DNA from 4 places in the Erwinia tasmaniensis Et1/99 genome. Region 1 is predicted to be linked to each of the others. Evidence: predicted binding sites of a transcription regulator. Region 1 holds the regulator's gene; each other region holds the start of a gene.
What was found. The regulator Fur, encoded in region 1, represses iron uptake genes when iron is present. The targets are predictions, from matches to a motif close to ATAATAATGAGAACNACTATCAA.
Positions count from the first base shown of each region.

Region 1 (7,678 bases):
TTTCGCATTGTCGATGCGGAAACCCTGAAGCGTGGCCTGATTGAAGCCGCAACGCGCAAGCCGCAGCTGGTGATCCTCGACTTAGGATTGCCAGACGGCGACGGCAGCCAGTTTATCCGCGAAATTCGCCAGTGGAGTACGATACCCGTGATTGTCCTCTCGGCGCGTAGCGATGAGCAGGATAAGATCGCCGCGCTGGATGCCGGTGCCGATGACTTCCTGACGAAGCCTTTTGGCGTGGGTGAGCTGCTGGCAAGAGTCCGGGTTGCGTTACGCCATCACCCGCAGAACGGGGAGAGCGGGCAGGCTCAGATCGGTTTCGGCAGCGTTAGCGTTGATATCGCGGCCCACCGCGTCACGCGCAACGGTGAGGCCCTGCACCTGACGCCCACGGAGTTTCGCCTGTTGGTCAGCCTGCTGAACCATCCCGGTAAAGTCATGACTCAACGCCAGCTACTGATGCTGGTATGGGGACCCAATGCGGTTGAACATCACCATTATCTGCGTATTTATATGGGCCACCTGCGGCAAAAGTTGGAACAGGATCCGGCACGTCCCCAGCATCTTCTGACCGAAATCGGGGTTGGCTATCGCTTTATGCCATAAAAAAAGGGCATTCACCCTGGGTGAACGCCCCTTTTTTACAACCTGTCAGAGTCAGGCGTTATTCAGCACCGCGCTGACAATCTCTACCGCTTCTTTCTCAATTTTCTCGCGATGCTCGGCGCCGAGGAAACTTTCGCAGTAAATTTTGTAGGCATCTTCCGTACCGGACGGACGCGCGGCAAACCAGCCGTTTTTGGTCATCACCTTCAGACCACCGATCGCCGCGCCGTTGCCCGGAGCCGCCGTCAGGCGGGCGGTGATAGCATCCCCTGCCAGCGTGTCGGCACTGACCCTATCCGGTGACAGTTTTGACAAGGCGGCTTTCTGTGCTGAAGTCGCCGGAGCCTGCAGACGGTTATAGCTGGGCGCCCCAAAGCGCGCGGCCAGCTCATCATAGTGCTGCTGCGGGTTCTTGCCGGTGACCGCGGTAATTTCCGCCGCCAGCAGACACATGATAATGCCGTCTTTATCCGTTGACCACGGCGTGCCGTCGAAGCGCAGGAATGAAGCGCCCGCGCTCTCTTCGCCACCAAAGCCGAAGCTGCCGTCGAACAGACCATCAACAAACCATTTGAAACCGACCGGTACTTCTACCAGCTTCCGCCCCAAATCGTCCACCACGCGGTCGATCATCGCGCTCGAGACCAGCGTTTTACCGACGGCAACGTCTTTGCCCCACTGCGGGCGGTGCTGGAACAGATATTGAATCGCTACCGCCAGAAAATGGTTAGGGTTCATCAGGCCAGCCGGCGTGACGATACCGTGGCGGTCATAATCCGGATCGTTGGCAAACGCCAGGTCAAACTTATCGCGCAACGCCAGCAGCCCCGCCATGGCGGACTCCGAAGAGCAGTCCATGCGGATCACGCCATCGTGGTCCAGATGCATAAAGCGGAACGTCTGGTCGACGGAATCATTAACAATGGTCAGATCAAGCTGATAAAAATCAGCAATACGCTGCCAGTAAGCTATACCGGCACCGCCTAACGGATCGACGCCAATCTTCAGCCCGGCTTTCTGGATAGCCGCGATATCAACGATTTGCGCCAGGCCTTCGATATAGGGCTGGATCAGATCTTTTTCCTGCAAATGGCCACTGGCCCACGCCCGATCGAGCGTGACGCGCTTAACTTCTTTCAGCCCGTCTTCGATCAGCGCGTTAGCGCGGTCTTCCACCACTTTCGTCACGTTGGTGTCGGCAGGGCCGCCGTTTGGCGGATTATATTTGATCCCACCATCTTCCGGCGGGTTGTGGGACGGCGTGATAACAATGCCGTCGGCCAGTGGCCCGCCGTGTTTATTGTGCTCAAGGATAGCATTCGAGATGGCTGGCGTTGGCGTATAGCCGTTATCCTGCTGGACGATCACATCCACGCCGTTTGCCGCAAGGACTTCCAGCACCGAGATAATGGCCGGTTCTGACAGTGCATGCGTGTCCTTACCCACGTAGCAAGGCCCGGTCACACCATTCTTTTTACGTTCTTCAGCAATAGCCTGCGCAATCGCCAGAATGTGCATCTCATTAAAGCTATGACGGCCCGCGCTACCGCGATGGCCGGAGGTGCCAAATTTCACCGCATGCTCTGCATTACCCCGTTCAGGCTGCAGGACATAATACTGCGAGGTTAATTGTGCAACATTAATCAAATCGCTCTGCCGGGCGGCTTGCCCGGCACGGGGGTGATTGGCCATTGGCGCTTCTCCCTGACGCTAAAGTTAGAGGGTACCGCAAACTTTCTCTGCCAGTTCCGTCGGGAACTGCATTGACAGCATGATGTGTTCCACCATGCTGCGTTTACGGTCGGTATTGGTATTGGTGATCACCCAGTATGGCGTGCCGGGAACATGCTGCGGCTTGGTATGGGTACCACTCTCCAGCAACGTTTGCTGATTACCCGCAAAGTAAACGCGGGTACGTCCATGCAGTGACTCTGTCGCGGCACCAAACGCTTTGGCATCCAGACTGTACAATGTCGATAAAATCAGCATGAAGCGATTCACGGCTCTTTTCTGCTCTGCATACTCATCAGACAGCAACAGCTCACGCACTGCGCGCACAGGATTCTGTGGTCGTACCTCTGCCTTAGCGGACGGTTCGGTGGCAGAGGCCCCGGCCGTCAGGGGCGCGCTTTGGCCCGCGGTGAACTTCAGCATCCGGCGCAAGATATCCGATGCGCTTTCACCAATATGCAGAGTGTGGCTGGCAATATAACGGTATAGCTCTTCGTCGACTTCTATCGTTTTCATCTTTATCCAATACGGTTGTTGCTTATCAGAACCCCGGTGGCCAGAGCCGAACATGAGCATCATTGTCGTATATTGATAGCTCCAGCCCAACCTGTTCCAACATCAGGACTATAAAGTTAAATACTGCCAGAGTGTAGCGCCAGGCCCGTTTCACGGCAAAAGTCAGATTATGCCTTAACAAACTCCATGAACACCCCCTCTGCCAGCAGAAGAAACTGTGGAATTCATGATACCCTAACCCCCCCTCTCAACTGTAAGAACTTCGCTATGAATTTGAATTTCCGCGTGCAATCTGAACAATCTGTGACCAACGATATCCCGCTGGTGCTGATCCACGGCCTGTTTGGCAGCCTGGATAATCTCGGCGTGCTGGCACGGGGGTTAAAGGACGATCGCCGTCTTATCCAAGTTGATGTGCGAAATCATGGCGTTTCCGGGCGCGCAAGCGAGATGGACTATCCGCTGATGGCCAAGGATATTCTCGATACGCTTGACGGCCTGCAGGTCGGGCGCTTTGAGGTCATCGGTCATTCCATGGGCGGGAAAATCGCCATGACGCTGGCAGCGCTGGCTCCCGAACGCGTGGGGGGGATGGTGGTGATTGATATTGCGCCCGTTGCTTACCGCACTCGCCGCCATGACCCGATATTTACCGCCCTGCGGGCCGTGACGGCCGCCGGTATAACCCGGCGCGGTGATGCCGCGATGCTGATGCGTGAAACCCTCGCAGAAGAAGGCGTTATCCAGTTTCTCCTCAAATCATTTCATGAAGGAGAATGGCGTTTCAATGTTCCGGTGCTGTGGGAATGCTACGACCGCATTATCGGCTGGCAGCCCCAGCCTGCATGGCCCCATCCGGTGTTGTTTATTCGTGGCGAGCTCTCACCTTATCTGGCCGATGAATACCGTGACGAGCTGCTGGCGCAGTTCCCCCAGGCACGCGCACATGTGATTGCGGGTGCAGGACATTGGGTTCATGCGGAAAAGCCTGATGCCGTTTTGCGCGCAATCCGTCGTTTTTTTGCGCTGTAAAAACAATTATTTCCCGCTGCGGTGAAATGATTGTCGTCACCACTTTCGCTGGGGTATGATGGCGCGCTAAAATTTAGCCGCTGCTGATTTTTCAGGCGGCATGACGGACTTATTCACCAGAAATACAGCCTTTCAGTATTACGATCCCTATGGCAAAAGAGAACACGGACCGCACAACGCTCGATCTGTTTGCAGATGAACGTCGGCCGGGACGACCTAAAACAAATCCGCTAACGCGTGATCAACAGCTGCGTATCAATAAACGCAATCAGCTTAAACGCGATAAGGTACGCGGGCTAAAGCGTGTCGAACTCAAAATGAACAGCGATGCGGTCGAAGTGCTGAACCAGCTGGCCGAAGAGCGCAACATGAGCCGCAGCGAACTGATTGAAGAGATGCTGCTTCAGCAGTTGCAACACCATCAGAGCTGAACGCTGGCGTACTTAGCACTCAGCAACAAATGTTGCGGTATTTACAGATTTATCCGCTCACGTCAGTCTGCTATCATTATGCTTATCTGATTGTCATTCAGCAGTCACCATATCATTAAGATTCAAGAGGTTATTAAACTCATGGCACTTGTCGGCATTTTCTTTGGCAGCGACACAGGTAATACAGAAAATATTGCAAAGATGATCCAGAAGCAGCTGGGTAAGGACGTTGCAGAAGTTCATGATATTGCCAAGAGCAGCAAAGAAGATCTTGAAGCCTTTGATATTTTGCTGCTGGGCATCCCGACCTGGTATTACGGCGAAGCCCAGTGCGACTGGGATGACTTTTTCCCCACCCTGGCCGAAGTCGATTTTAACGGCAAGCTGGTTGCCCTGTTTGGCTGCGGCGATCAGGAAGACTATTCAGAGTACTTCTGTGACGCCATGGGCACCATTCGCGATATCATCGAGCCAAAAGGGGCGGTCATCGTCGGTCACTGGCCAACCGAAGGTTACACTTTCGATGCCTCTAAAGGTATGGCGGACGATAACCACTTCCTCGGTCTTGCTATCGATGAAGACAGGCAGCCTGAGCTCACCAACCAACGCGTCGATCGGTGGGTTAAGCAAATTTTTGATGAACTTCAGCTGCAAGAAATCATCGAAGCCTGAACCGTTGACCCGGCGTGGGACGCTCCCCGCCGGGTCAACGGTTTTTGCTATAGAAGCAATAGATTCAAATTTGTACCTTTCACCTGCGAAACGGTATAATACCCCTATCGGTTATCGGCTCTCTAAGCGCCCGTCTCGTTTTTGACGACCCCCGTCGGCTAAAGGAAGATCGGCAGTGGCAGTTCGAAATGTTAACTTTGCACTATCCGGGCGCTAACTCCCCTGACGGTAAAGAATTTTATTCTCACCTTTGTCAGCGGTTCTGGCCCCCATTTTGGTTTTCATTTCGACGTATCAGTTCTATACTGACTTTCATTCCGCTTTAGCGTCGACCGATGTTCAGGGCCTTACGGCCACTAAGTGACGAGCAAAGTAACAGGACAAAATCCGCATGACTGACAACAACACCGCATTAAAGAAGGCCGGCCTGAAAGTCACGCTTCCCCGACTGAAAATTCTGGAAGTGCTTCAGGAACCCGAAGGCCATCACGTCAGTGCGGAAGACTTGTATAAACGCCTGATCGACATGGGCGAAGAAATTGGTCTGGCCACGGTTTACCGCGTGCTGAACCAGTTCGACGACGCGGGGATCGTGACCCGCCACAATTTTGAAGGCGGGAAATCCGTTTTCGAATTGACGCAGCAACAGCACCACGATCATCTGATTTGCCTGGACTGCGGCAAGGTCATTGAGTTTAGCGACGAATCCATTGAGTCGCGTCAGCGCGATATCGCCACGCGTCACGGCATCAAATTGAGTAACCACAGCCTTTATCTGTATGGGCACTGTGCTTTGGGCGACTGTCGTGAAGACGAGACCCTACACGACAAGTAATCATGCTTTCAAATGTTAAAACGGTGGCCTCTGTGCCACCGTTTTTTTTCCTGTTACTGGGTATAAGCCGGTAGCCATCCACCGTAGGACAGTATTGAGACCACCGCATTTAAGGCCCCGAACGCCAGTACCAGCACTACAGGTAACACGCCTCCCCTTACCCGCCATGATGCGCTAACAAAACGCTGACGCGCCCGCAGGGCAAGCAGTGCCGGCGTGATCACCGCCCACACGGTTGCCGCCAGCCCGGCATAGCCGATGGCCAGCAGAAAGCCGTTCGGCCAGATCATCGCAGCCGTCAGCGGCAGAATAAACGTCAGAACCGTGGTTTTCAGCCGCCCGCTCGCTGAATTATCCATTCGGAACAGATCGGCAAGATAATCAAAGAAGCCGAGGCTGACGCCAAGAAATGAGCAGGCTACGGCAAAATTAGAAAAAATATCCAGCAGCAGGTTCAGATTGCGGCTCTGTAACACGCCTGACAGCGCTGAGACCAGCACATCAATATTGCCACCCTGCGCGGCGATCGCCTTAAATTCAGCACGCGGAATATTGCCCATCGTGCCAATGATCCAGACAAAGTAAATCACCAGTGCCAGCAGCGTTCCGTAGATCAGGCAGCGGCTAATACGGCCAGCATCCTTGCCATAGTAGCCAATCAGCCCGGCAATATTGCCGTGATAGCCAAAAGAGGCAAGGCAAAATGGCACCACTATCCACAGGTAGCGCAGATAGTGACTCTCACCCGCGCCGCTGTCCAACAGATTGGCGGGTTGGATATGCCATAGCAAACCGCCGAAGATGGTCAGAAAAGTGATCACCTTCGCGCCAAGAAAAATAAGCGCCATGCGGCTCACTACCGCGGTTCCCAGCCAGATAAATAGCGCAACAAGCAGCGTGAATAACAGCCCCGCTACGCGTGCCGATATTCCCACATTGAGCTGATTCAGGCTGTGCTGAATTATCGCACCGCTGGCAGAGATATAAGCATAGGTCAGGATGCTAAGGACAAATACCACCGAAAGCCCGTTGAAGGCATTCCAGCCGCGTCCCAACAGATCGCGGGTGACGGTATTAAAACTGGCTCCGGCAGGATAGTGCAGGCTGGCTTCAAGATAGAGCAGCCCGGATAGCAACATGCAGAACCAGGTGACGATTAACATCACGGATGACCAGGCAAACCAGGCTCCGGACATCACCACCGGTAGAGAAAACATGCCGGCACCAATAATGGTGCCGCCGATGATCAGGGTTCCCCACAGCGTGGAGGGTAGAGCAGCAGAAGCAGGCGCGTCCATAGCAAATCCTTAGCGAAAAACAGAATAAAAACGCCTTCGCCGGGATATTCCACTGGCTAAACGGCATTAACGCCGCATAGTTTACCTGCAATAACACTATTGAACTAGTACAGTAATTAACTTACAACCATCGTTTCTTGTAAATAGTGCCAGCGCGGCGGATTGCAGGCGCAATCAATCACCGCGAGTGCAATACGATCGGTGCAGCGGTTCCCCTGCTGCTGTCGCTCGTGATACTGAATGACCGCCCGCTGGCCGAACCGGGCGATAAGCTGGCAGCGCTCAATGGTGATAGCAACGCCCTTTCGTCCCCCGGTCAGTTGCGCAAAAAGCGCGCCAACCTCATCCAGCGAAAGCATTTTTCCGGTCGGCGTCACCATAGTGAACTCTGGCGAAAAATGACCAAGCAGCTGCGGAATTTTGCTGCCGTCACCATTGAATACGTCCGCGATAATCTGATGCAGCACGATGACGCTGTTACTGGCCTGGTCAATTAATTCCGACATGTCATACCCTCAGTCCAATGTGTTGAAAAAAAGACAATAACGATAAAGAAA
Region 1 is NC_010694.1:2,621,597-2,629,274, forward strand. It holds gene kdpE (two-component system response regulator KdpE) at 1-606, shown strand, start outside; gene pgm (phosphoglucomutase (alpha-D-glucose-1,6-bisphosphate-dependent)) at 658-2,298, opposite strand; gene seqA (replication initiation negative regulator SeqA) at 2,323-2,853, opposite strand; gene ybfF (esterase) at 3,121-3,885, shown strand; gene ybfE (LexA regulated protein) at 4,035-4,316, shown strand; gene fldA (flavodoxin FldA) at 4,458-4,988, shown strand; gene fur (ferric iron uptake transcriptional regulator) at 5,380-5,823, shown strand; gene mtr (tryptophan permease) at 5,877-7,121, opposite strand; gene ETA_RS12785 (hypothetical protein) at 7,238-7,627, opposite strand.

Region 2 (7,678 bases), 1.1 Mb from region 1:
GCTTTACTGGCGTGGCGCTCGAGTCATGGCCAGGCAGCGATTTCACCGCCGACACCCTGCGTAGCCGCTTAAGCCTGCGTACGCTGATTGGCAGTGTGCACGGCCTGAAAGGTGTGCTCGGCAAAATATTTTGTCTGTCACTGGTGATCGAAGCCATTAATCTGGTGATGCCGATCGGCACACAACTGGTGATGGATCATGCGCTGCCTTCCGGCGATCGCGGCCTGCTGACCCTGATCTGTGCCGGATTAATGATGTTCATCCTGCTGCGGGTGGCTGTCAGCATGGTGCGCGCCTGGTCTTCTCTGGTGATGTCGACATTGATCAAAGTTCAGTGGCAGTCGGGACTGTTTAACCACCTGCTACGTCTGCCGCTGGCCTATTTTGAACGGCGAAAGCTGGGTGACATCCAGTCGCGCTTCGGTTCGTTGGATGCGCTTCGCAGTACGTTCACCAACAGCATCGTCGGCGCCATCATGGACAGCATCATGGTTATCGGCGTGCTGGTAATGATGGTTCTCTATGGAGGCTGGCTGAGCGGAATAGTGGTCGCCTTTACCGCCCTGTACGTGCTGTTGCGCCTGCTGACCTACAGTTATTATCGGCAACTGTCCGAGGAGTCGCTGGTGAGGAGTGCCCGGGCCAGTTCGTATTTTATGGAAACACTGTACGGCATCGCCACGATCAAGATGCAGGGCATGGCGGAACGCCGAAGTACGCACTGGCTTAATCTTGAAATCGACAGTGTTAATACCGATATCCGGGTCAACAAAATGGATATGCTGTTTGGTGGTATCAACACTTTTTTCGCAGCCTGTGATCAGGTGGTGATCCTGTGGCTCGGCATCAGCCTGGTGATCGACAATCAGATGACTATGGGTATGTTCGTCGCATTTGGCGCTTTCCGTGGGCAGTTCTCTGACCGGATCGGTTCACTGACAGAGTTTTTGCTGCGGTTGCGCATGATGAGCCTGCACAACGAACGTATTGCCGATATCGCCCTGCATCCGCCGGAGATGCGCAAACCCGACCTTCCCTACAAGGCCGAACTGAAGCCGGCTTCGCTGACTACGCGCGCGCTGATGTTCCGTTATGACAGCCAGTCGCCCGCCGTTTTCAGCGATCTGAACACCGCCATTGCACCGGGTGAAAACGTGGCTATCGTCGGGCCGTCCGGGGTGGGGAAAACCACACTAATGAAGGTATTGTGTGGGTTATTTACGCCAGATGGCGGCGAAATCAAGGTAAACGGTACTGATATTCAGCAATTGGGTATCAATAACTATCACAAGATGATCGCCTGTGTGATGCAGGACGACAGGCTATTCTCCGGTTCTGTGCGGGATAATATATGCGGTTTTACGGATGAGATGGATGAAGAGTGGATGCAGGAGTGTGCCAGGATCAGCTACCTGCATGAGGTCATCATGCACATGCCAATGGGATATGAAACGTTTATCGGTGAACTGGGGGAAGGCTTATCCGGCGGCCAGAAGCAACGCCTGTTCATTGCACGGGCACTTTACAAAAAACCTGGGATCCTGTTTCTGGATGAGGCAACCAGCGCGCTGGACAAGGAAAGTGAGGATGCAGTGAATCAGGCCATCAAAAGCCTCAGCATTACGCGGATTATCATCGCTCACCGTGAAACGACAATAGCCTCGGCAGACAGAGTGATAACACTGGTTGGGGAATAAACGTACCTGATGTGGCTTTCCCCCGTCTGGCACTGTTTTTGCCATTCAACTCAGTGATATTGGCGATGCCGGATGCGGTAATCGCGCGGCGTAATGTGGAAGTGTTTTTTGAAGACGCGCTGGAAACACTGCTGGGAAGAGAAGCCGAGCTCGGTTGAGATAGCCATAATACTTTTGGTTGAATTCACCAGGCTTTGCGCGGCCTGCTCAAGACGGCGTCCACGAATAAAGGTCGCCAGCGTGATCCCCTTTTGCGCCTTAAAAGCACGCTGCAAATGCCATTTCGAATAGCCCGATTTTGCCGCAACCGCTTCAATATTCAGCCCTTCTTCGATATGGCATTCGATCCAGTCGACGATGACATCAACAATTTCGTTTTTCATTTTACTGCTCCGCGATATGGGTATTCCCCATCCTTTCCCTGATTTAAATGTAAAAATGTGCTTTATTATGTTGATTTTATTGAATTAAGTTTTGAGTTAAAAGAAAGCCATAAGATATCAATAAAACGTGGAATGGATGTTATTAGAGTGTTTAAAATAGTTCAAATAGATAATATTAATCTCCTCTAATAGACTGGAACTATATGTCAGTAATGATGGATCTCAATCTGGTACGGGTGTTTATCGCGATTTACGAAACCCGCAGCGTCAGCGGGGCCGCCGCACGACTGTTTATCACCCAGCCTTCCGCCAGCTACGCCTTAGCCCGGCTGCGGGTTGAGACAGATAACGAACTGTTTAAACGCAGTCGTAAAGGGATGCTGCCCACTCCGACCGCCAACCAGCTGTATGAAGTCTTTAAGAAATCAATTAGCGGGATTGAAAAAGCGGTCGCGGACACGCGTAGCTTTTCCCCGGAAACATCCTTTCACAGATTTCGCCTCGCCCTTTCCGATCTCGGCGAGCTTTTGCTGTTGCCCCGGCTGGTGAAGCACCTGCGCACCGTAGCCCCCAACGTGCGTCTGGAAGTGATCCCGGTAGAAATGCACAAAATGGATGAATGGCTGCTGACAGGCCATATCGATGCCGCGCTATGTAGCCGCAACGAGCGCATTTCGCTGGCACAGCGCGATCGCATTATGGATGAGCGCTACGTCTGCCTGCTGAACAACCAGCATCCGCGTATTGGCGACACCCTGACGCTGCCCGCCTGGCTGAATGAGCAGCACATTATGGTGTCTGCCAGCAGCGGGCATTATATGGTGGAAGAGCGGATTAAAGAGTACGGCTTCGAACGCCGTATTGCCCTGGAAGTGCCGCACTTTGCGGCGCTGGGCGAACTGATAGCCAGCAGCGAACTGCTGGTGTTGCTGCCTTTCAGCGCGGCGAAGGTCTACGCCGCGCGCGGCAATGGCCGCATCGTCGAACTGCCCTTCGAACTGCCCAATCTTGAGGTTTATCTCTACGGCCACCCTGAAATTGGCGATATCACCGCCAAAACCTGGTTCTACAACACGTTGAAAAACGCCTGCCCGCTATTGATGGAACCTTAGTTAGCATTTGCGCCGGGGGCCGCGGCTCCAGTAAGCCATAAAGCTAATACATTCAGAAGACAGGCCGCGCTCGCCAATCAGATAGCGCCGTACCTGTTTCACCGCGCTGGACTCGGCGGCCACCCAGCCGTGAAAACAGGTATCGGCCCCGGCAGCACGATCCCACAGCAGGTCGCCCTCATCGCCCTCTGACAGCTCCTGACGCTCCATCGCCGCCGCTGGCAGTACCACATGCTGCCTGACCGCATTCAGCATCGCTTCACCGTGCGCCGCGCCGCTCTCGTCGCGCGGCAGCCAGTGAATATCGGCAAAGCGATATTGACTCAGATCGATACAGTCAGCGCGTTTCGGCAGCTCAAGAAACATTTGCAGCGGCGGCGGATTGCGCCATTGCGCCAGCTGTTCGAGGATGGCCTTTGCCGCCGGAAATGCGGTTTCATCAGCCACCACCAGCGCCCGCTCAACGTCGCGGTGCGGGTTCCACTCGTAGCCGCCGCTGTCGGTGGTACAGGCACCGTTTGGCGCGATAATCTGTAAAGGATCGCCCGGCTGCGCCGCCAGCGCCCACGCAGACGCCGGCCCATCCGTTCCGTGCATGACGAACTCCACTTCAAACTCGCCGGCCTGCGCATTGACGTGGCGCAGGGTGTAGGTTCGCGCAATCGGGCGGAGTTCTGTCGGCATGGCACAGACGGTTTCCCACCAGGATTTTATGCCACACAGCGCCGAAGGCGTGCCGTTGCGCGATGGGAACAGCAGCTTGATACGCTGGTCTGGTGCCTCCATCTTCATCTGGCGCACGTCATCACCGCTGAACACACAGCACAGCATCGAAGGAGAAAGTACCTGCTTACGCGCCAGCACTACGTTGAATAAGCGATACTCCTGAACATCTGCCATCATTCCGCCTTATAAACCTGGAAACCCCGCACGTCGTACCACGCGCCTGAAGGGGCAAAGAATAGCAAAGCCAAATGATAATGAGAATGAGAATGAGGTCTCTTTACCCACGTGCGGTGCAGAACCGATTGATCGCCGGGCTAAAAACGTTCAACGTAGCGTTTCACTGTAATCGATGCGGAGCACACCGATGTCCCTGACTCTCCTGACCCGGTTGGCCGATATTCCGGCCAGCCAGTGGGATGCTCTGACCCCCAACGAGCAGCCCTTCCTGCGTCATGCTTTTCTTAATGCGCTGGAGGAGAGCGGCTCGGTGAGCCGCGCCAGCGGCTGGCTGCCGCAGCACCTGCTGTGGATTGAAGATGGCGCTCCGCGCGCGGCGCTGCCCGGCTACGCGAAAAGCCATTCGATGGGCGAGTACGTGTTCGATCAGGGCTGGGCGGAAGCCTGCCAGCGCGCCGGACTGCCTTATTATCCGAAATGGCTGTCGGCGGTTCCTTTCAGTCCGGTGAGCGGCGCACGGCTGCTGGGCGATGATGCCGCCGCCGCACGGCTGTTGCGGGCGCTGCCCGGCTTTCTGGATGCAGGGCAGCTGCACAGTGCGCATATAAACTTCAGCGATCGGCGCATGCACCCGCTGTTGCAGCAGGATCAACGCTGGCTGCTGCGTCTTGGCTGCCAGTACCACTGGCACAACCCCGGCTACCGCGACTTTCAGGACTTTCTTGATACCCTCACCTCGCGCAAGCGCAAGCAGCTACGCAAAGAGCGCCAGCTGGTAGCGGGCCAGGGCGTGGAGTTTATCTGGTATCAGGGCGCGGAACTGAGCGAAGCGCAGTGGGACTTTATCTATACCTGCTACGCCAATACCTACCGTGTGCGCGGCCGCCAGCCCTATCTCACCCGGCTGTTCTTCAGTTTACTGGCAGAGCGGATGCCCGCCGCCATCCGCGTGGTTATCGCCAGCCGACAGGGCCATACGCTGGCGATGGCTTTCAGCCTGGTAGACGGCGAGACCTTCTATGGCCGCTACTGGGGATGCCTGGAAGAGTACAACCGCCTGCATTTTGAGACCTGTTTTTACCAGGGTATGGAATATGCCATAGCGCACGGACTGGCGCGTTTCGATGCCGGAGCACAGGGTGAACATAAGCTGATCCGTGGCTTCGAGCCGGTTCTGACCGAATCCTGGCATCTGCTGCGCCATCCGGGCCTGCACGACGCGGTCGCCCGCTTTCTGCACCAGGAGCGCGACGGCATCCGTGCCTGGGCCGTTGAGGCGCGTGAAGCGCTGCCCTATCGTCTCTCAACACCATAAAATCAAGCCATGCCCAGCCAGCCGGGCCGGGTCATAACGCCTCGCCGACAAATCCCCCGGTTTGGTGCCGCCACAGGCGCGCATACAGCCCGCCGTGCGCCAGCAGTTCACTGTGGGTGCCGATTTCGGCAATCCGGCCCTGCTCCAGCACCACCAGCCTGTCCATGCGGGCGATAGTGGAGAGGCGGTGGGCAATGGCGATCACCGTTTTGTCGCCCATCAGGTTTTCCAGGCTCTCCTGGATCGCCGCCTCCACTTCAGAATCCAGCGCCGACGTGGCCTCATCCATGATCAGAATCGGGGCATCTTTCAGCAGCACGCGCGCAATGGCGATACGCTGGCGCTGCCCGCCGGAGAGCTTCACCCCGCGCTCACCCACATGGGCGTCCAGCCCGGTACGCCCCTGCGGGTCGGACAGCAGCGGAATAAACTCATCCGCTTTCGCCCGGTGGATCGCCTGCTGTAACTCGTCTTCGCTGGCGTTCGGGCGGCCATACAGCAGGTTGTCACGAATTGAGCGGTGCAACAGCGAGGTATCCTGAGTGATCATGCCAATCTGCGCACGCAGGCTCTCCTGGCTGACGTCGGCAATGTTCTGCCCGTCGATGGTAATACGCCCGCCGTTCAGGTCATAAAGCCGCAGCAGCAGATTAACCAGCGTCGATTTCCCGGCGCCGGAAGGGCCAATCAGCCCAATTTTTTCGCCGGGCCGGATGGTCAGCTGTAGGTTGTCGATCACCGTACGCTCGCCGCCGTAGTTGAAGTCAACGGCGTCAAAATGGATCTCGCCCTTCTCCACCCGCAGCGCCGGGGCCTGATCTTTATCACTGACGTTAACCGGTTGGGCAATGGTTTTCAGGCCGTCCTGCACCATGCCGATATTCTCGAAAATGCCGTTCACCACCCACATAATCCAGCCGGACATATTGACGATGCGGATCACCAGCCCAGTGGCCAGCGCAATGGCCCCCACGCTCAGCAGCGACTGTGTCCACAGCCACAGCGCCAGCCCGGTCGTACTGACAATCAGCAGGCCGTTCAGCGTGGTGACCACCACGTCCATGCCGGTGACCATCCGTCCCTGGTTGCGCGTTTTGATCGTCTGATCGCCAATCGCCTCACGCGCGTTCTGGCGCTCCAGGTCGCTGTGGGCGAACAGCTTCAGGGTGGCGATATTGGTGTAGCCGTCAACAATGAAGCCCATCAGGCGCGAGCGGGAATCGGAAGAGGCCACCGAACGCGCTTTGACGCGCGGCACAAAGTAGCGCAGACAGAGAATATAGCCAACGATCCAGATAATCAGCGGGATGGTCAGGCGCCAGTCGGCCTCGGCGAACAGCACCAGGGTGGTGATGGCGTAGATCAGCACGTGCCACAGGGCATCCACCGCCTGCACCGCCGAGTCGCGCAGCGCGTTGCCGGTTTGCATAATGCGCTGGGCGATACGCCCGGCAAAGTCGTTCTGGAAGAAGTTCTGGCTCTGACGCAGCACGTAATTATGATGTTGCCAGCGGATCATGCTGGTCATACCGGGGTTAATCGTCTGGTGAACCAGCAGATCGTGCAGGCCGATAAACAGCGGCCGCAGCAGCAGCGCCACCGCCGCCATCCACAGCAGTTCACCGCCGTGATCGCTAAAAAAGGTCACGGCAGGACCGACATTCACCAGGTCAATAATCCGGCTAAGGTAGCGGAACAGCGCCACTTCGATTAATGAGGCAATAAGTCCGATCGCCAGCAGCAGCGCGAAGCTCGGCCATACCTGGCGCAGATAGAACAGATAAAACGCCCAGATGCGGTCAGGCGGCGTGTCGGCCGGGGCATCCTTGAAGATATCGATGATCCTTTCAAAACGGCGATACGGCATAAGGCAGGCTCACTTGCAGGTCAGTAAACCTAAAGCTTAGTGCATGAGTGGCACGGACAGAAGTCGACCACCGGGTTATGGCGAAAAATGGTTGCCATGGCAATCGTCAACCACGGCACCCTGTTTGAAAGACCGCTTGCCGCCCTGTCGTCTGAAATAACTTTCTCTTCCCCCCTGTTTCCTGGTCATAAAGTGCCGATAGTCTTTTTTTCACACAGAAGATCTGGATAAACGAATGAAAATATCGACCCGTCTGATAGCAGGCTATGCCCTGCTAATTTTCATCTTTGTGCTCTGTTCTGCCATCGCCTGGAACGGCCTGAATAAGGCCCGTCACGGCATGGATGAGGTGGTCAATCATCAAATGAAAAAAATGGTGCTGGCAAATGAAATGGGCACCG
Region 2 is NC_010694.1:3,729,687-3,737,364, forward strand. It holds gene ETA_RS17935 (peptidase domain-containing ABC transporter) at 1-1,697, shown strand, start outside; gene ETA_RS17940 (helix-turn-helix domain-containing protein) at 1,748-2,080, opposite strand; gene ETA_RS17945 (LysR family transcriptional regulator) at 2,284-3,192, shown strand; gene ETA_RS17950 (siderophore-interacting protein) at 3,193-4,095, opposite strand; gene ETA_RS17955 (GNAT family N-acetyltransferase) at 4,283-5,410, shown strand; gene ETA_RS17960 (ABC transporter ATP-binding protein) at 5,442-7,277, opposite strand; gene ETA_RS17965 (methyl-accepting chemotaxis protein) at 7,513-7,678, shown strand, end outside.
Region 2: a site for Fur is predicted at 4,167-4,189, ahead of ETA_RS17950 (siderophore-interacting protein). Genes of this name have one in related genera too.

Region 3 (7,678 bases), 760 kb from region 1:
CGTCGCTTTCGCCATATATTTTTTCACCGAACTCACCGACACGCCCAGCTGCACGGCTATCTGCGCGTAGGTCAGCCCCTCCAGCTGGGAGAGTAAAAAGGCGCAGCGTACCTTGTCACCCAACCCGTTGAGCATGGCGTCAATCTGTTGCAGGGTTTCCAGCAGCAGGTGCTGTATTTCCGGTGACGGCAGCTGCTGTTCCGGCAGCTTCTCCAGAACGTCTTTCCACGCCTGCTCCAACGCATTGCGGCGCCAGAAGTCCACCATCACCCGCCGGGCCAGGGTGCAGAGAAACGATTTAGGTTCACGGATCTCCGTGGCGCTGCCGCCAAGCAGCACGCGCATAAAGGTATCCTGTGCCAGGTCTTCCGCGTCCGATGTCGAGCCGAGCTTATGCTGTAGCCATGACTTCAGCCAGCGGTGGTGCGTCTGGTAGAGTGTGGAAAAGCTGTCTACAGGGGGCTGCATCACACTGGTTGACATAGGAGGTTACACTTTATGGCGGAAAATTTACCAACCGAGGATAAATGATAATGGTTTTCATTTCAATTGGGTTGGAGAGCCACTTTCCAGCGTTGTCCGATGCCGGGCATGCCCGGTATGATTGGCTTAAAATCCTTAATCAATAATGGAATGATTTGCAATGCACGAAGCTCACTCTTGGCTTTCAAATCTGCTGGCAATCTTGATGGCCCCCCTGACGATCTGGTTTCTTTATTATTGGTGTCGCGGCGATAAGGCGTCCGATCTTGAAAATGAAGGCATGAAAAAAATATCCACCAGGCCATTTTTCTTCAGTAGCCTGGGTATTTACAGCGACGATTATTTTTTCGATGACGAATCTCTCATTCAGGTACGAAAAAAAAAGGAAATTCTTAAGGTTGCACTGTTCGATATCGTCAGAGTCAGGCCGGAAAACACCAGAATAAACAATCGAAGAGTGTGGTCAGTACGTTACCGCCTACAGGGGGCAGAAAAAGAGATAAGGCTGATTCATAACCTGACGTTTTTTAATCGTCACTTCCTTGATTTCCTTGCCGCCGTGAAAAAGGCGAGTCCGGGCGTTGAAGTCAAAGATACCGGTCTTTTCCGCTTTTGATTATGGCTAAACGGCGCATGTGTCGAGGCGTGAAAACCACCGTCCCCTTTATTTTCCCGGCTTCACGTCGGCGCTGAATGCAGAAAACCGCTGATTACCCTTGGTTTTTACATCCCTATTATTATTTAAGATAAATAATCTTATCGCTTGAAAAACGATACAAAAAAAGATAATAATTCTCATTTACATAGCGAAATTGGTTACATTCCGATTGCGCGTGCCTTTCTGCTCTGGATCCATCCGCGAAACAAGAGTAACGAGTCCAATTTTTGTAAGGGAATTGAAATGAGAATGCCTTTCAGCCTCAAGCGTTCTGTGCTGCTCTGCGGCATAGCACTTGCTACGCCGGGTATCAGCTATGCTGCAGACACGCTGGTGGTTACCGCGAAACCTGAAGAAACCTCCAGCACACCGACTGAAGGCTATACGGCGAAGGTCAGCAATGGCGCGACCAAGACGGATCGCCCGCTGATCACGACCGGGCAGTCAATTTCCGTGGTCACTCGTCAGCAGATGGAAGATCAGGGGGCGATGGACGTCAACCAGGCGCTGAACTATACCGCCGGAGCCTTCACCAATTTCGCCGGCGCGGCCACGCGTTATGATACGGTTTCGCTGCGCGGGTTCCACGGCGGTGACGTCGACAACATATTCCTCGATGGCCTGCGCCTGATGAGCGATCCGGGCAGCTACAATGTGTTGCAGGTCGATCCCTGGTTCCTCGACCGGATCGACGTGATCAAAGGCCCTTCGTCCGCTTTGTATGGTCAGACCGTACCGGGTGGGCTGGTAATGGAAACCTCTAAACGTCCGCAGTTTACCCCGGAAGGCCATTTCCGCCTCACGGGCGGCAGCAATAACACCAGCGGTGCCGCGTTTGATTATACCAATGCGATTAACGATCAATGGGCGTTTCGCCTGACGGGTATTACGCGTAACAGTGATACCCAGTACGATCATACCCGCGAAGAGAAATACGCGATTTCCCCGTCTCTGCTGTGGCAGCCGGACGAGGATACGTCACTGCTGCTGCGAGCCTACCTGCAAAAAGATCCTTCCGGCGGTTACCACAGTGCGGTGCCGGGTGAGGGCAGCATTACCGCGCACGACGGCAGAAAGCTGAGTACCGGCTTTTATGACGGCGACAGCTCGCTGGATCAATTCAAGCGCCGGGAGCAAATTTATAGCGCTCAATTCTCCCATCGCTTTAACGAGACCTGGGCGGTTCGCTCCAACGCCAGCTATTCGCACTCTAACGTCGATCTTGATCAGGTGTATCAGATTGGCTGGGACAAAAAGAACCCCGATCTGTTGAATCGTTACTATTCAGGATCGCGATCGTCGCTGGATACCTTTGCTATCGATAACCAGCTGGAGGCCGATTTCGCCACCGCTGAAGTGGGTCACAAAGTGGTGCTGGGGGCCGAATATCACCAGTACAAAAACGACCTGAGTGATGCCAGTGGTATTGCCAGCCAGCTCAATGCCCTCACCGGCCAGGCGGTTGGCAATAATGGCAATTATACCTTCGAAAGGTCGCAGCGCCGTTACTACCAGACCGGGGTTTATCTACAGGACGAAATGACGTGGGATAAATGGCACCTGGATCTCTCCGGGCGCTACGATCGCATCGTTTCCCAGACCGATAACATTGATGCAGGGACCAAATTCCGTCGTCAGGACGATCACATCGGCGGCCGCGCGGCCCTGCTGTATGCGTTTGACAACGGTATTTCCCCTTATGCCAGCTACAGCCAGGCGATTACGCCGCAGTCTCTTCCAGGACAGGATGGCAATGTGCTGAAACCGACCACCTCTGAGCAGTACGAGGCCGGGGTGAAATATCAGCCTGTCGGCACTTCAGACCTGTATTCCGTCGCCGTCTACGATCTGACGCAGAAAGATGTCGGTAACCGTGTTGTTGTCGGTTCTTATTATGATCCTGCCGGAAAAGTACATTCACAGGGTATTGAGCTGGAAGCGCATAATCAGCTGACGCCACGGCTTAGCACTATTGCGAACTACACGCTGAACCGCGTGCGCTATAAGGATGCCATTGACGGTAACGATGGCCATACGCCTTACGTGACGCCAAACTCGATGGCCTCAGTCTGGGCGAAATACCAGTTTGACTATGGCCTTAGCGTAGGGACCGGGGTGCGTTACATCGGTAAGCAGTGGGCGGATAATGCCAACACCACGCGGCTGGCGTCGGTGACGCTACTGGACGCTTCGGTGCGCGCCGATCTGGGCGCATGGAACAGCAGCCTGAAAGGGGCCTTTGTGCAGGTGAATGCCAATAACCTGACCGGCCGTGACTACGTTGCTGCCTGCTATGGCACCGGGTACTGCTACTGGGGTGCTGAACGTACGGTGATGGCTACCGTCGGTTACGATTTCTAACCCGCGCTTTCTACGCGCAAAAAAGCACGAGCGTTTAAGCGGTCGTGCTTTTTTTTATCCTGAAGAAGGAGGGCGTTAGCGCCAGCGGGCGATCGGGTTAACCAGGGTTCCTGCAAATTTCAGGTTTTCAGCCGGATCGGACAGGTTGATCATCTGCTGGTTGTTGGCCAATTGCAGGCGGTTAAGGCAGGAGCGGGTGAACTCTGGCGTGAACATATCGTAACGGGAAAACTTGCTGGCCAGATGTGGATGAGCCTGCTGATATTCCTTCACGCAGCGCGTGACCGCCTGCCAGAACTGCTCTTCAGGCAGCGTGCCGGACTGGTGCAGAATGGCGCTGATAAAGCGGAAAATGCAGTCAAAGACGTCGGTAAAGATCGACAGCAGCTTGAGGTTTTCCGGCACGTCCACCGCCAGGCGCTGCACTTTTTCCGGCAGCACCGCATCCGGGTTCATTACCGCAATTTCTTCGCCGATGTCTTTCATATAGACGCTGACCGGCACGTTGTTCTCCAGCAGCAGGATCAGGTTTTCACCGTGCGGCATAAACACCAGGTCGTGCTGATAGAAGCAGTGCAGCAGCGGGCTGAGGTAACAGGTCAGATAGCGATCCACCCACTTTTCAGCGGCAAGCCCGGAGTCGGCAATCAGCGCCGGCAGCAGGGCTTTCTGATGATGATCGACGTGCAGGAATGAGGCCATGGTCATCAGGCGCTGGCCGGACTTCAGCTCGGCAACCGGATTGTCACGCCACAGCGCGGCAAACATTTTCTTGTAAGCGGAATCACCCTTGATAGCTTTTTCATAGTGGCGGTTATGGTAACCCACCGCCGCCACCTCGCGCAGAATGCGGAAGTCGCAGCGCTGTAGCCACTCATCCCCGGCAACCAGCTCTTGCAGCCATTCGTTAATCGCCGGTGTGGTCGCCATATAGTAGGGAGAAAGACCGCGCATAAAGCCCATATTCAGCACCGACAGCGCGGTTTTAACATAGCGTTTACCGGGATGGCTGCGGTTGAAGAAGGTGCGAATAGACTGCTGTGCCTGATAGTTATCGTCACCGACGCCGAGCCAGACAATATCGTTATTAGCGATATCCGCCGCAAAGACCGTCAGCAGTTTGTTCTGCCACTGCCAGGGGTGAACCGGCATAAAAATGTAATCGCCGCTGATAAGCCCTTTCTCTGTCAGCTGCGCAGTAAACTGCTCAACCGTAGACTGCCCCAGCTCTTCACGCATCAGGCGCTCGTACTGGAGATCGCTTAGGCTGGAGAAATGCGCATTGCGCCGGTGCACGGCAACCCAGATCAGGTTAACCGGCGTGGCGGCCTCCGGCGCATAGGCCAGATAGTCACGGGCGTCGAAGCCAATACGACCATTGTTTGCCACAAAGCACGGGTGGCCCTCGGTCATTGAGGATTCAACGGTTTGAAAATCTGCGTTCACCAGCGCCTGGCTGTCCGGGTTATCCTTCTGTAGCTTAAATACGCTGCTGCACAGCGTGCTGCTGATCTCTTCCATATAGGTCGCCAGCAGCGTCTGTGGAATACCGATGACCTCATTGAATTCAGAGATAAATTGTAAGGCGTCCAGCGGCTGGGGATGACCGTTTTCATGTTTGGCCAGCGAATCCGCGTCGATCTCCCAGTGATCCAGCGCCAGGCGAGCGGCGCTAAACTGGTATTCAGTCTCCGTGCCCGGCACGGCAAGCGAGCAGCGGCCGTTGCCCAATTCAGCTGGCGTTACGATCATCTCATGCGCAAATTCGGCGATGGCTTTGCGGATCAGCAGGCGATTGGCCCGATCCCAGCGATCGCCGCTCAGATGTGCACCCGTCAGCAGCAAATTGGTCTCATTCATATTCAGCGATTCCTTCAGTAAGGCCTGTTGATAATCTTCACGCTGGCAAAAGGCCAGCCAGGCGGTTTTATGCCCCATATCGATGGTGTGCTGGTAGCGAAAGCCAGCGCGCTTGTTCAGTCGATGAATTTTTGTATTACGTTGGTCCGGTTCAACCACCACCCGCTTCACTTCCGGCCGGCTGAACATAAAGTCCATGACCACGGAGAAAACCTGCCAGCTGAACTGTTTCACCGGTTTTGTGGCCGGCGCGATCAGTAGATGCATGCCGTAGTCGTCCGGCCGTGCGGCATAGAACTTGCCGATGTCATCCTCGCTGGCCTTATAACACTCCATCAGGAACACAGGCTGGTCATTACAGCAGCCAATCAGTGCGGCGTTGGCATTATCCGCCGTCAGTTGCTGATAAAAGGTGGCGACCTGTTCAAGGCTGTCGTTCTGCATTCCCCAGAAACGGGCATACTCTTGGGTGACCCAGCGGTGAACGACTGCGGCGTCATCCTGGCGCATGGGGCGGAGAGTGAACTGGCCTGCCGGGCGGGCCGTACGGTAAAGAGATGAGTTTGGCATATCAGATTTCCGATTGTGCTGGGAAGGTCTGGAAAGCGATCTGTCGTTCGACGGGGTACACCTCTCGTCCCGTTATTTCGCGCAGTAACACAGAGTTGCGGTAGCAGGCCATGCCCAAATCGGGCGTCACAAAGCCGTGCGTATGCAGTTCGGCATTTTGCACAAAAACCTGATTATGGCGATCGATGCTGTAGTTGCGCTGCACGTCGTAACGGCCTTTTTCATCCCACTGAATTCGCTGCTGGATACCTTCAATAAACATCGGTGGACGATACTGATAGCCCGTGGCCATCACCAGTCCCTCCGTTCGACGCGTAAAGGCGTGGTCCTGTTCCTGCTGATGTAGCATCAGCTCAAATTCACCCTGCGGCAGCCAACGCATATCGGTCAGCTCCGAATGGGTAAAGAGGTTGACGTCGAGCTTTCCATCCAGCTGCTTAACGTACATCAGATCGTAAATCTCATTGATCAGGCTGCTGTTAATCCCTTTATAGAGATTTTTCTGGCTCGCGTTCAGCGCATCGCGCTTCGGCGCGGGCAGGCTGTGGAAATAGTCGATCCATTCTGGCGAGGTCATTTCCAGCGTCAGTTTGGTGTACTCAAGCGGGTAAAAACGGGGAGCGCGGGTGACCCAGTTCAGCTGATAGCCGCAGCGATCGATATCCGTCAGCAGGTCGTAATAGATTTCAGCCGCGCTCTGACCGCTGCCAAGCACGGTGATGGAGCGTTTCTGCTGCAATTGCGCTTTGTTAACCAGATATTCGCTGGAATGAACGAAATGTTTGCGATGTGGCTCGCTACAGGCGGGGCTCCAGGCGCTGGGGCCGGTGCCCAGTATCAGATGATGCGCCAGCCATTCCTGCTGCTTTCCGCTAACGGTATCCGTTGAGCGAACGCGATAACATTGCAGGCTGTCGTCGTAGCTGACGTATTCTACCCGGGTATTCCAGCGCAGGTTACCGAGTTGGGAAGCGGCCCACTGGCAATACTGGTTGTACTCTTTGCGCATCAGGAAAAAATCTTCACGGATGTAGAATGAGTACAGTTTTCCCTTCTGCTTCATATAATTGAGCAGGCTGTAGGGGCTGGTCGGGTCGGCCAGCGTGACTAAATCGGCCATAAAGGGCGTTTGTAAATGTGCGCTTTCCAGCATCATGCCGGTGTGCCAGTCGAAACCGGGGTTCTGATCGAGAAAAACGCCGTTCAGCCCTTCAACCGGTTCGCTCAGACAGGCAAGGCCCAGATTAAACGGACCAATGCCAATACCAATAAAATCATAGATGTCGTTATTCATAGCGGGTTCTCACAGATGAGCCGTTGTGACCGTCGGGCCGCACGCCTGTTCACGGCCGTAATGCACAATCAGGGCAATCACGTCTTCAATATCAGCCACGGTGGTGTTGGGGTTCAAAAGGGTGAATTTCAGATACTGACGACCGTTGACTTTGGTGCCGGCAATCACCGCATTCCCGGATCGAAACACGGCTTTACGGATATTGGCGTTGATGTCATCTATTTGCTCATCGTTCAGGCCTGGGCGGGGCACATAACGGAAAATCTGGGTGGTCAGTTCTGGCGCATGCAGTACTTCTATCGTCGGATGAGCATTCAGCAACTGATGGGTAGTTTGCGTCAGCGCCAGAATGTCATCAAAGGCATTACCCAGCGCCGTTGGCCCGGAGATGCGCAGCGTCAGCCACATTTTTAGCGCGTCAAAACGCCGCGTTGTCTGGATACTTTTATTGA
Region 3 is NC_010694.1:3,381,962-3,389,639, reverse strand. It holds gene fecI (ferric citrate uptake sigma factor FecI) at 1-483, opposite strand, end outside; gene ETA_RS16355 (hypothetical protein) at 644-1,099, shown strand; gene ETA_RS16350 (TonB-dependent siderophore receptor) at 1,385-3,502, shown strand; gene ETA_RS16345 (GNAT family N-acetyltransferase) at 3,578-5,932, opposite strand; gene ETA_RS16340 (lysine N(6)-hydroxylase/L-ornithine N(5)-oxygenase family protein) at 5,934-7,226, opposite strand; gene ETA_RS16335 (pyridoxal phosphate-dependent decarboxylase family protein) at 7,236-7,678, opposite strand, start outside.
Region 3: a site for Fur is predicted at 1,266-1,288, ahead of ETA_RS16350 (TonB-dependent siderophore receptor). Genes of this name have one in related genera too.

Region 4 (7,678 bases), 650 kb from region 1:
CGGGTATTATCTTTACTATCCCAGCCGCAAACAGCATACCTTGGCATTTGCCCGTTTGATTGAGGCCCTGCGCTATCCCCGATCGGCTTAAGTGTGTAAACAGGCGGCACGATGGCCGCCCGCTGGTTGACGGAAATTACGTTTACTCCAGCATGGACAACAGCTGGTCGGCACCCTTATCAATGCCTACCCTGGCGGCTGCGAGTGAACCAATACTTGCACTGACGTTCATCGCATTCGGATATTGTTTAGTGATGTATGCCTGTAACAATTGATTGTTATCAGCCTGATAAATTTCCACCGCATAGCTCACCCAGCCAGTCATTAACCCCTCCCTTCCCCGCACCGCCTGCACGATATTGTAGGGCCCGCCTGCCAGGTCAAATTTTGTGAAAGTGCCAATCACCGGCGTGGTGGTCTCAGCCCCTGTTAACGTCAACCTGATGCGTAACCCGCGATCGGAGGGGCGCTTGCCAAAAGTGAAGCGTGTTTTAAGCATTTCGGCATGACGTTGGTACAAGTAGTCCGCCAGTTCCGCCCGGTCAGGCTGACTTAAATCGCCAAGCTGATTATCTGCACCGCTATAAATAACGACCGGATCGAGCGTCACTTCGCGGTACTTACGCCAGTCAATGGTGCTGCCGGTACGCCACGGCTCCCGGTAAGCCTTGTCACCCTCATTAGGCCGCAGCTGTTCTGCGCTGGCTAATCCTGCATAACGAGGGGGCTGAGTGCCTGCACAACCGGCTAAAGTCAGTGAGAGCAGGATAATAACGAATTGAAAAGGCCGTATCTGGGTCAACATTGGGAAACCTCATAAGTGTACCGTACTGTACGGTTTATTTATGCCCTGGCAGGATTTTTCTGTCAATAGAATGTACACTCGGATTTATTTTTCATGAGAAATGCGATGAAAGTCCGCACTGAAGCGCGCCGGGAGGCGATTGTTGCCGCTGCCGCACAGCTGTTCCAGCAAATGGGCTACGAACGAGCCTCCATGAACGAACTGGCAAAACGTCTGGGGGGGTCAAAAGCCACGCTGTACAACTATTTTCCGTCGAAAGAGGAGCTGTTCAGCGCGGTGATCCGCACCTATGCTACCCGGCATCTTACGGATGCCGCCAGCGCGCTCGATTTGCCGAGAAAGCAAAACGTGACGCTGGAAGAAAAGCTGCAGCATTTTGGTGAACAGATGCTTAACGTGATGACCACTGACAATACGGCGTTGTCCGTCTATCGCATGGTGGTGGCAGAAGCCGGACGCTCGGAAATGGGTATGCTGTTTTATGAATCCGGGCCGCGTGAAAGCGTTGAAAAACTGGCACGGCTGCTTTCCTCCGCGATGGATAACGGCGTGCTGCGTATCGGCGATCCCCGCATCCGCGCGCTGCAATTCCTCGCCTTACTGACGGCAGAAATCGAAGAGCGTATTTATCAGCGCACCGCGCCGCCATTAAGCCTTAAACGAGTGCAGGAAATGACCGCCTGCGCGGTAAGAATGTTTATGGCCGGAGCGGCCATTGCCGCTGCACCTGCTGATTAGCCCGAATGTCGGTACAGGTCTGCTAAATCAATCGGCTTTCAATACCAGCTGCACCAACAGCGATAATTTTTTGCGCGTTGAGATCGCGAGAGGAAGCATGATGACTGCTCTGCCTACCGTTACCATTCACTATTGCTCCCAGTGCAACTGGATGCTGCGCGCCAGCTGGATGGCCCAGGAGCTGCTGCACACTTTTAACACCGACCTGGGTGGGGTGACGCTGATCCCCGGCACGGGCGGGATTTATGAAATACGCGTCGATCGACAGCTTATCTGGGATCGTAAAGTGGATATTGGCTTCCCGGATGCCGCCGAGATCAAGCGACGCCTGCGAGCCGTTTGCTTCCCGCAGCGTGACCTCGGACATATCGACGGCCATACCGAGAAAACGTAATAAAAAAAGCCGCGCGTGGCGCGGCCTGAAAAACGTCATGGTCCTTGTCAAAAATCGACATTAACGCCCAGCTGGAAATGACGGCCCGGCATCACGGCTAATGCACGGTCGTTCCGATCGCGAGCGGTCTGTCCTGTAAGATCGCGGCTGCTAAGGTAGTCCCAGTATTTGCGATCGGTCAGATTATAAACACCGCCACTTAACTTAACGTTTTTGCTCACTTTCACCCATGCGCTGAGATCCACGACTCCGTAACCCGGAACGCGCGTATATTCGCTGCTCGGATCGGTCAGGGAACTGCCATTATTGGTGTAAGATTCGCGGTTAGTGGCCTCTGCCTTTTTGCCTTTGACAAAGGTTGCGGTGACGGCCGCGCCAAAACGCTGCGACGGATCGTCCCAGCCCATGCCAACGATAGCCTTAACAGGGGCTACGCTATCCAGGTCGACATACTTATCACCGCTATAGCTGGACTTAGATTTACCCTGGCTGTAACCAAGGGCAAAAGTCGTGTTCAGTCCATTCACCTCTTCGAACCAAGTTCCGTAATTGATTTTGGTACTGATTTCCCCGCCCCAGATGTAGGCCTTATCGCGGTTTTCCGCCTGGTAAATCGTTGCCAGGTTTGATGGAACATTCACGAACTTTTCAGGACTTTGGGCGCGGGTGTAGCGGGTATAAGCAATAAAATTCTTATAGGTGTTGTAAAACAGCGAGCCGTTTAACGTCACCCCTTCGCTGACCTGCCCCTTAACGCCCCACTCGACGTTATTGCTGGTTTCGGTATCAAGTTCGGTACTGCCCACTAAAGCATATTGTGCGCCGGGGATATAGTTACTCCCCAGATTCCAGGAGCCGTAGAGCTGGTTGGCATTTGGGAACTGCGCACCGCGCTTGTACTGGAGGTAAGTCATCAGGCCGGGGGTAAGATCATAGTTGAAGCTAATGGAGGGCAGCAGTTGAGTATCACTGTTAGTCTTGCCGTAAAGTGACTGCGCAACCTCAGGTGTCAGCACGGCGGTGCCTGCTGCCAAATTACCCACATCCTGCGGTTTGGTTTCCTGATGAGCCACGCGCAACCCCGGAACCACAACCAGACCGTGACCCGCGATATCAAACTGCATGCTGTCCTGTACAAAGGCCCCCAGCGCCAGCGTGCGGCTGTCGGCCTGGGGTTTGGTTACCGACTGCGTTGGCGACTGCCTGAAAGGCCGTTCGGTCTCCGCAACGCTGGCGTTGACGCCGCTTAAAAGAGTGTGGCGGCCGAGCGTTTTCGCCAGCTGGGCTTCATAACCCCATATATTCACGTTGTAATCAGAATAGGTGCGCTGATAGCCTCTGGAAATCGGCTCCTGCGGCGACAGCGTATTGTCATGCGCTTCGGTACGCTGGAAATAGATTTTGTTGCTCAGAGAATCGATCCCGTTGTTATCCGGCGTCCATTCATCCTTCAGGCTGACTCCCCAGCGGCGCGTGTTGCTTTGCTGATTAGCATCTCCCAGAACCGCCGTTGACCTGCTGTTCCAGCTGTCATAGCGGGTATGATTCACCTTGCTGTAAAAATCAACCGTACCGATAAGCCGGTGCTGATCGTTGGGCTGCCAAATCCCCGAAGCCAGTACCGCATCAGAATGCCAGTTGGCGGGATAAGCATCCAGCACGCCGCTGTTATTGCGGGTTTGCTGGCCATCGCGGCGGCTGTAAGCGATCAGCCCGCGCAGCGTGTCATCGCCCATGGCGGCGGTAATGCCGCTATGCCAGCTGCGGTTCGAAGAGTCGTAGTCGCTCTGATAGCCGAAATAGCTCGGTTTGCCGGGCAGCAGATAATCATCCGCTGATTTCGGCTGGAAGGATACAGAGCCGCCGAGTGCCGTGTTAGCACGCGATGTTGCCGTGGCCCCGGCTTCAATATCCACCCGTCCGTAAAGGTACGGATCGATGTAATCTCGCCCGATCCCAAAGGTATTCACTCCTGCCCGACCGGCGTAGCTGCGCCCGGTGGCGTCCGGCTGCGGAATGCCATCGACGTCGAGCGCCACCCGGTTACCTTCCAGGCCACGAATGTTATAGCCCGCATAGCCCGCACGGTCGAAACCGCTTTTTCCGCTGCCGGAACCCCCGCTGCTGCCGACCGCGCCGATCAGCGGCTGGTAGCGCATGATTGAGCCAAAATCGTTAACGCCGCGCTGCTGCATTTCGGCGGCGTTGATGCTCACGGTACTACCGGCCACCTTCTTGACCGGTGGAGAGAGTACCGTCATCAGCGCCTCGTCAGACGCGGGCGCTGCCTTTTGTTGCTGGCTGGTGGGGATGCCAGGCGCCCCGTCGTTTTGCTGTGCCATCACGCTGCTGGACGTTGCGGCGGCGCTAAACAGCGTTCCCATCATCATTGAGCTGTGCAAAAATCCCTGACGTATTGATAAATTAAACATAGTAAATACCTGAATATATTATGGGTATCGGCTCAGGCATGGCTTCCATTACGGGAGTAAAAGCCCCAAACGACATTTCGCGGGGCAAAAGTTTGGATGACGTGCGCTATCATATACAAATGATAATCATTATCAATAATAGCATGCAGAAATTTACATTTGCACATATTTAGTTTGGCGGGGAAGGTGTTTATACGAGGAGATGAATGAACCATGCTCCCCGTTGAATAGGGATTCAGGATGCAGGCTCAATGCTGCGGCGGATCTTCTTCAAATTGATATGCTGCGCATTCAGTTTCGATGCCTGATATTTAAAAGCCAAGTAGTTAGCAACTTTGCTGTCATGCGTTGAGAGGATAACCTGGTGAGAGCTGAATTCCCCGCGCATAAGATGCACGAATGAGGCCATATTGATATCGTCCATCGCCTGAACCGGATCGTCAATAAGCAGGGTTTTCAGACCCGAAGGGTAAACTTTGTTCATGGTCAACATAAAAGCAATCACAACACCAGCGAGCTGACCCGAACTCATGGTGTTCCATGCGTCGTGCTTATCATTTAGCTCGGCACAAAACCGGTAAAAGCCCCTCTCTTGTCCTTTCTCTGCACTATGTAAAACAATGCCGCTGGACGGCAAGTTACCGCTGAAGCGCGTTTGTAGGATCTTGCTGCTGTAAATATAAAAGGGGATACGCACGGCTTTTGACATCAATTTATCATCAGCTTCAATGCTTTTTTTGTAGATGTTCACTGCTGATTCAAGCTTAACCTTAATTTTCTGAAGTTTTTCAAGCTTTGCGTGGGAACCATCAACACTGGCTTTCGCAGTCAGATAATTATTGTTTTTCTTCAGAGTTATCACATTATTGATGCATTTTATATCATTATCAATATCAGCCAGGCTGCCCATCCACTGCCCTGCCTCATTAGATTTTAGTCTGGCTGTGGTAGCAGCTGAGAGAATTTCATCATAATCACCGTCAACATTAAAGCGCAGTTCATTGTCATAATTTAACATCGTTTTAACCAAGCGGTTGTAGCTATCTTCATCATTGTAACCAGCGGAAATCACATCAGGAGATATGTATTGACTATAGGAGGGATAATACTCAGAAAACCATTTTCTGTCAGACGCAATCAGAGCGACTTCATCCTGACTCACCCTACGGGATGCTAAGCGCTGTGCATAATTTCTATCGATACGCTGGTACCGGTTATTCAGCTTTTTACTCCGCCTGACTAAGGGGGAAATCATTTTTTCCCACAAATTATTTTCTGCTTCTGTTAATGCTGAAGAGGCCGTATCCTGCAAAGAGACAAGGTCACTATGTTGTTTCTCACAGGCCTCACGTAGCAGGCTGAACTCTTCGAACATGCTGCCGCATAGTGGACATTCAACAGCGGTCTGCGCCTCTGAATGTTGTTTACTCCAGTGAGCGTGGAAATCATCGTACAATTTTTCCCTGCTGGCGATAACGGTGTTTATCATCGAACCCATCACGTCTACGCTATTTTTAGCTCCATTCCAAAAGCCGATCGCAGTAGCATGCAGCCGGTACTGATTTGAAAACACCTTTTTTATTTCATCCAGCATCATGGTGGTCGCACTGCGGTTATTGTACTCAGTACTAATCAGTTGATATGATCTGTTTTTGGTGATTATTTTTTCGATACTGATTAGATGCTTATTTAATTTTACTGCCGTTTTCTCTGGCGCGGAGTGGCTGGAAAAGTTCAGTACATTAATTAGACGCTTTTTGTATTGAGGTTTCAGCCAATTACTGACTTCATGCTTGAGTACTATTTTATTGTACGTTTCGCCATCCTCAAAGATGACCTTGCATTTATTTAAGGCATTCAACCAGTTCTCCAGCTGGCTGCTGCTGTCATCAATTGATACTGCCGGAATGGTGGAGCCTGATAATGTGACGATCTCGCTATGCGGGTCATCTGCTGATAATTCAGTTGATGCCTTCTCAAGCGAAATTAACGTTGAGTTCAGCTCATCAAGACTCGCTTGTTCACTGTTAATGTCTTTTTTGAGTTCGTCTGAAAATTTTTTAAGCCTGGCAGAATCCTCTACGCCTTCGGCTTTACCGATAAGATGCTGAATTTTTTCGTAGCGTTTTTTTTGGTCATCCCGCAGATAATGCAGCGCTTCTTCCTGCTGGATATAATTTAATATAGTAAACATGGAGTCAATAGCTGGATAACTCAACATATCCTGCAATTTGCTGATATTTAATGGCGTGGTAAAGACTTTATTAGCGGTGTCATCGAAAGGCCAGTAATAAAGTATTTTTCGCACAATATTCTTATCGTAATCTTTGGCAGCACCTCTGTAATCACAAATATGGGTATGTATCACTAAATGCCCTGCTCCGCTGAAGTCCAGAAGTTCAAGATAAATTTCCGCATAAGAAGATAAATTATTAATCAGCAGGTGCTTATCTTTAACCTTACCATCACTATCTCGCACCCTTAGCAATTTTCCCGTCATGGAAATTTCAATGGCGTCAAAAATCGTGGTTTTACCAAAACCGTTAGGCCCATCGAGAATGATAAGCTGATGGTCGCCAAAGTTAAGTTCAAGCGGTTCTGAAAATGATTTGAAGTTGGTGAGCCTGATCCTTCCTATTCTGAAGTTATTTAATAGGTTTTTTTTGTTTTTACTTTTCATTCAGTACCTCAGATTTCCATTTCTCGTAGTCAGCGCTGAACATCTCATCGTCAGTATTCATTTGCAAAATTCGCTCTACAAAATCATAATCAACTTCTTTTTTCTCCAGCTCTTTTTTTATCTTATCAATTAATGGCTGCCGGCGACTCTCTTTTATTTTTAAATTCAGAAATGGCAGTTTTTCAAACAGATGTGCGGCACAGATAAAGCGCGTATCTTTTTTGCTCCTCTTACCAGAAATAAAATCTTTATACGCCGCATCATCATTAACGGCATGATTGAGGTCGTTTATCACCTTATCAGAATCACTAAGCTGTGAAAGCTCTGCTAAAAAGACTGACAACCCAGGGCTCATTCTTATTACGTGTTTTTTGAAAAAAAACTCGTTCTCTTCTATCTCAACAATATGGCGTAAGGCTTCCGTATCGTTATTGCCGCAGGGGGATAAGATAATCAGGTTAGTGTCTTGATTAAACTCATGAGTTAGCGTTATTTTATTTTTATAGTTAGCATATTCTTCTTCGAGACTGATATGCAATTGAACATCAGATTCTGGCGACAAAAAAGCCGTCTTCACGCCGCCCAGAAGCTCTATTTGAATGACTTTATTAATATGTTGCATTTCTTCT
Region 4 is NC_010694.1:1,967,982-1,975,659, forward strand. It holds gene ETA_RS09775 (LysR family transcriptional regulator) at 1-91, shown strand, start outside; gene ETA_RS09780 (DUF3313 domain-containing protein) at 143-805, opposite strand; gene ETA_RS09785 (TetR/AcrR family transcriptional regulator) at 911-1,543, shown strand; gene ETA_RS09790 (SelT/SelW/SelH family protein) at 1,644-1,937, shown strand; gene ETA_RS09795 (TonB-dependent receptor domain-containing protein) at 1,985-4,369, opposite strand; gene ETA_RS09800 (ATP-binding protein) at 4,605-7,049, opposite strand; gene ETA_RS09805 (ABC-three component system middle component 1) at 7,039-7,678, opposite strand, start outside.
Region 4: a site for Fur is predicted at 4,483-4,505, ahead of ETA_RS09795 (TonB-dependent receptor domain-containing protein). Genes of this name have one in related genera too.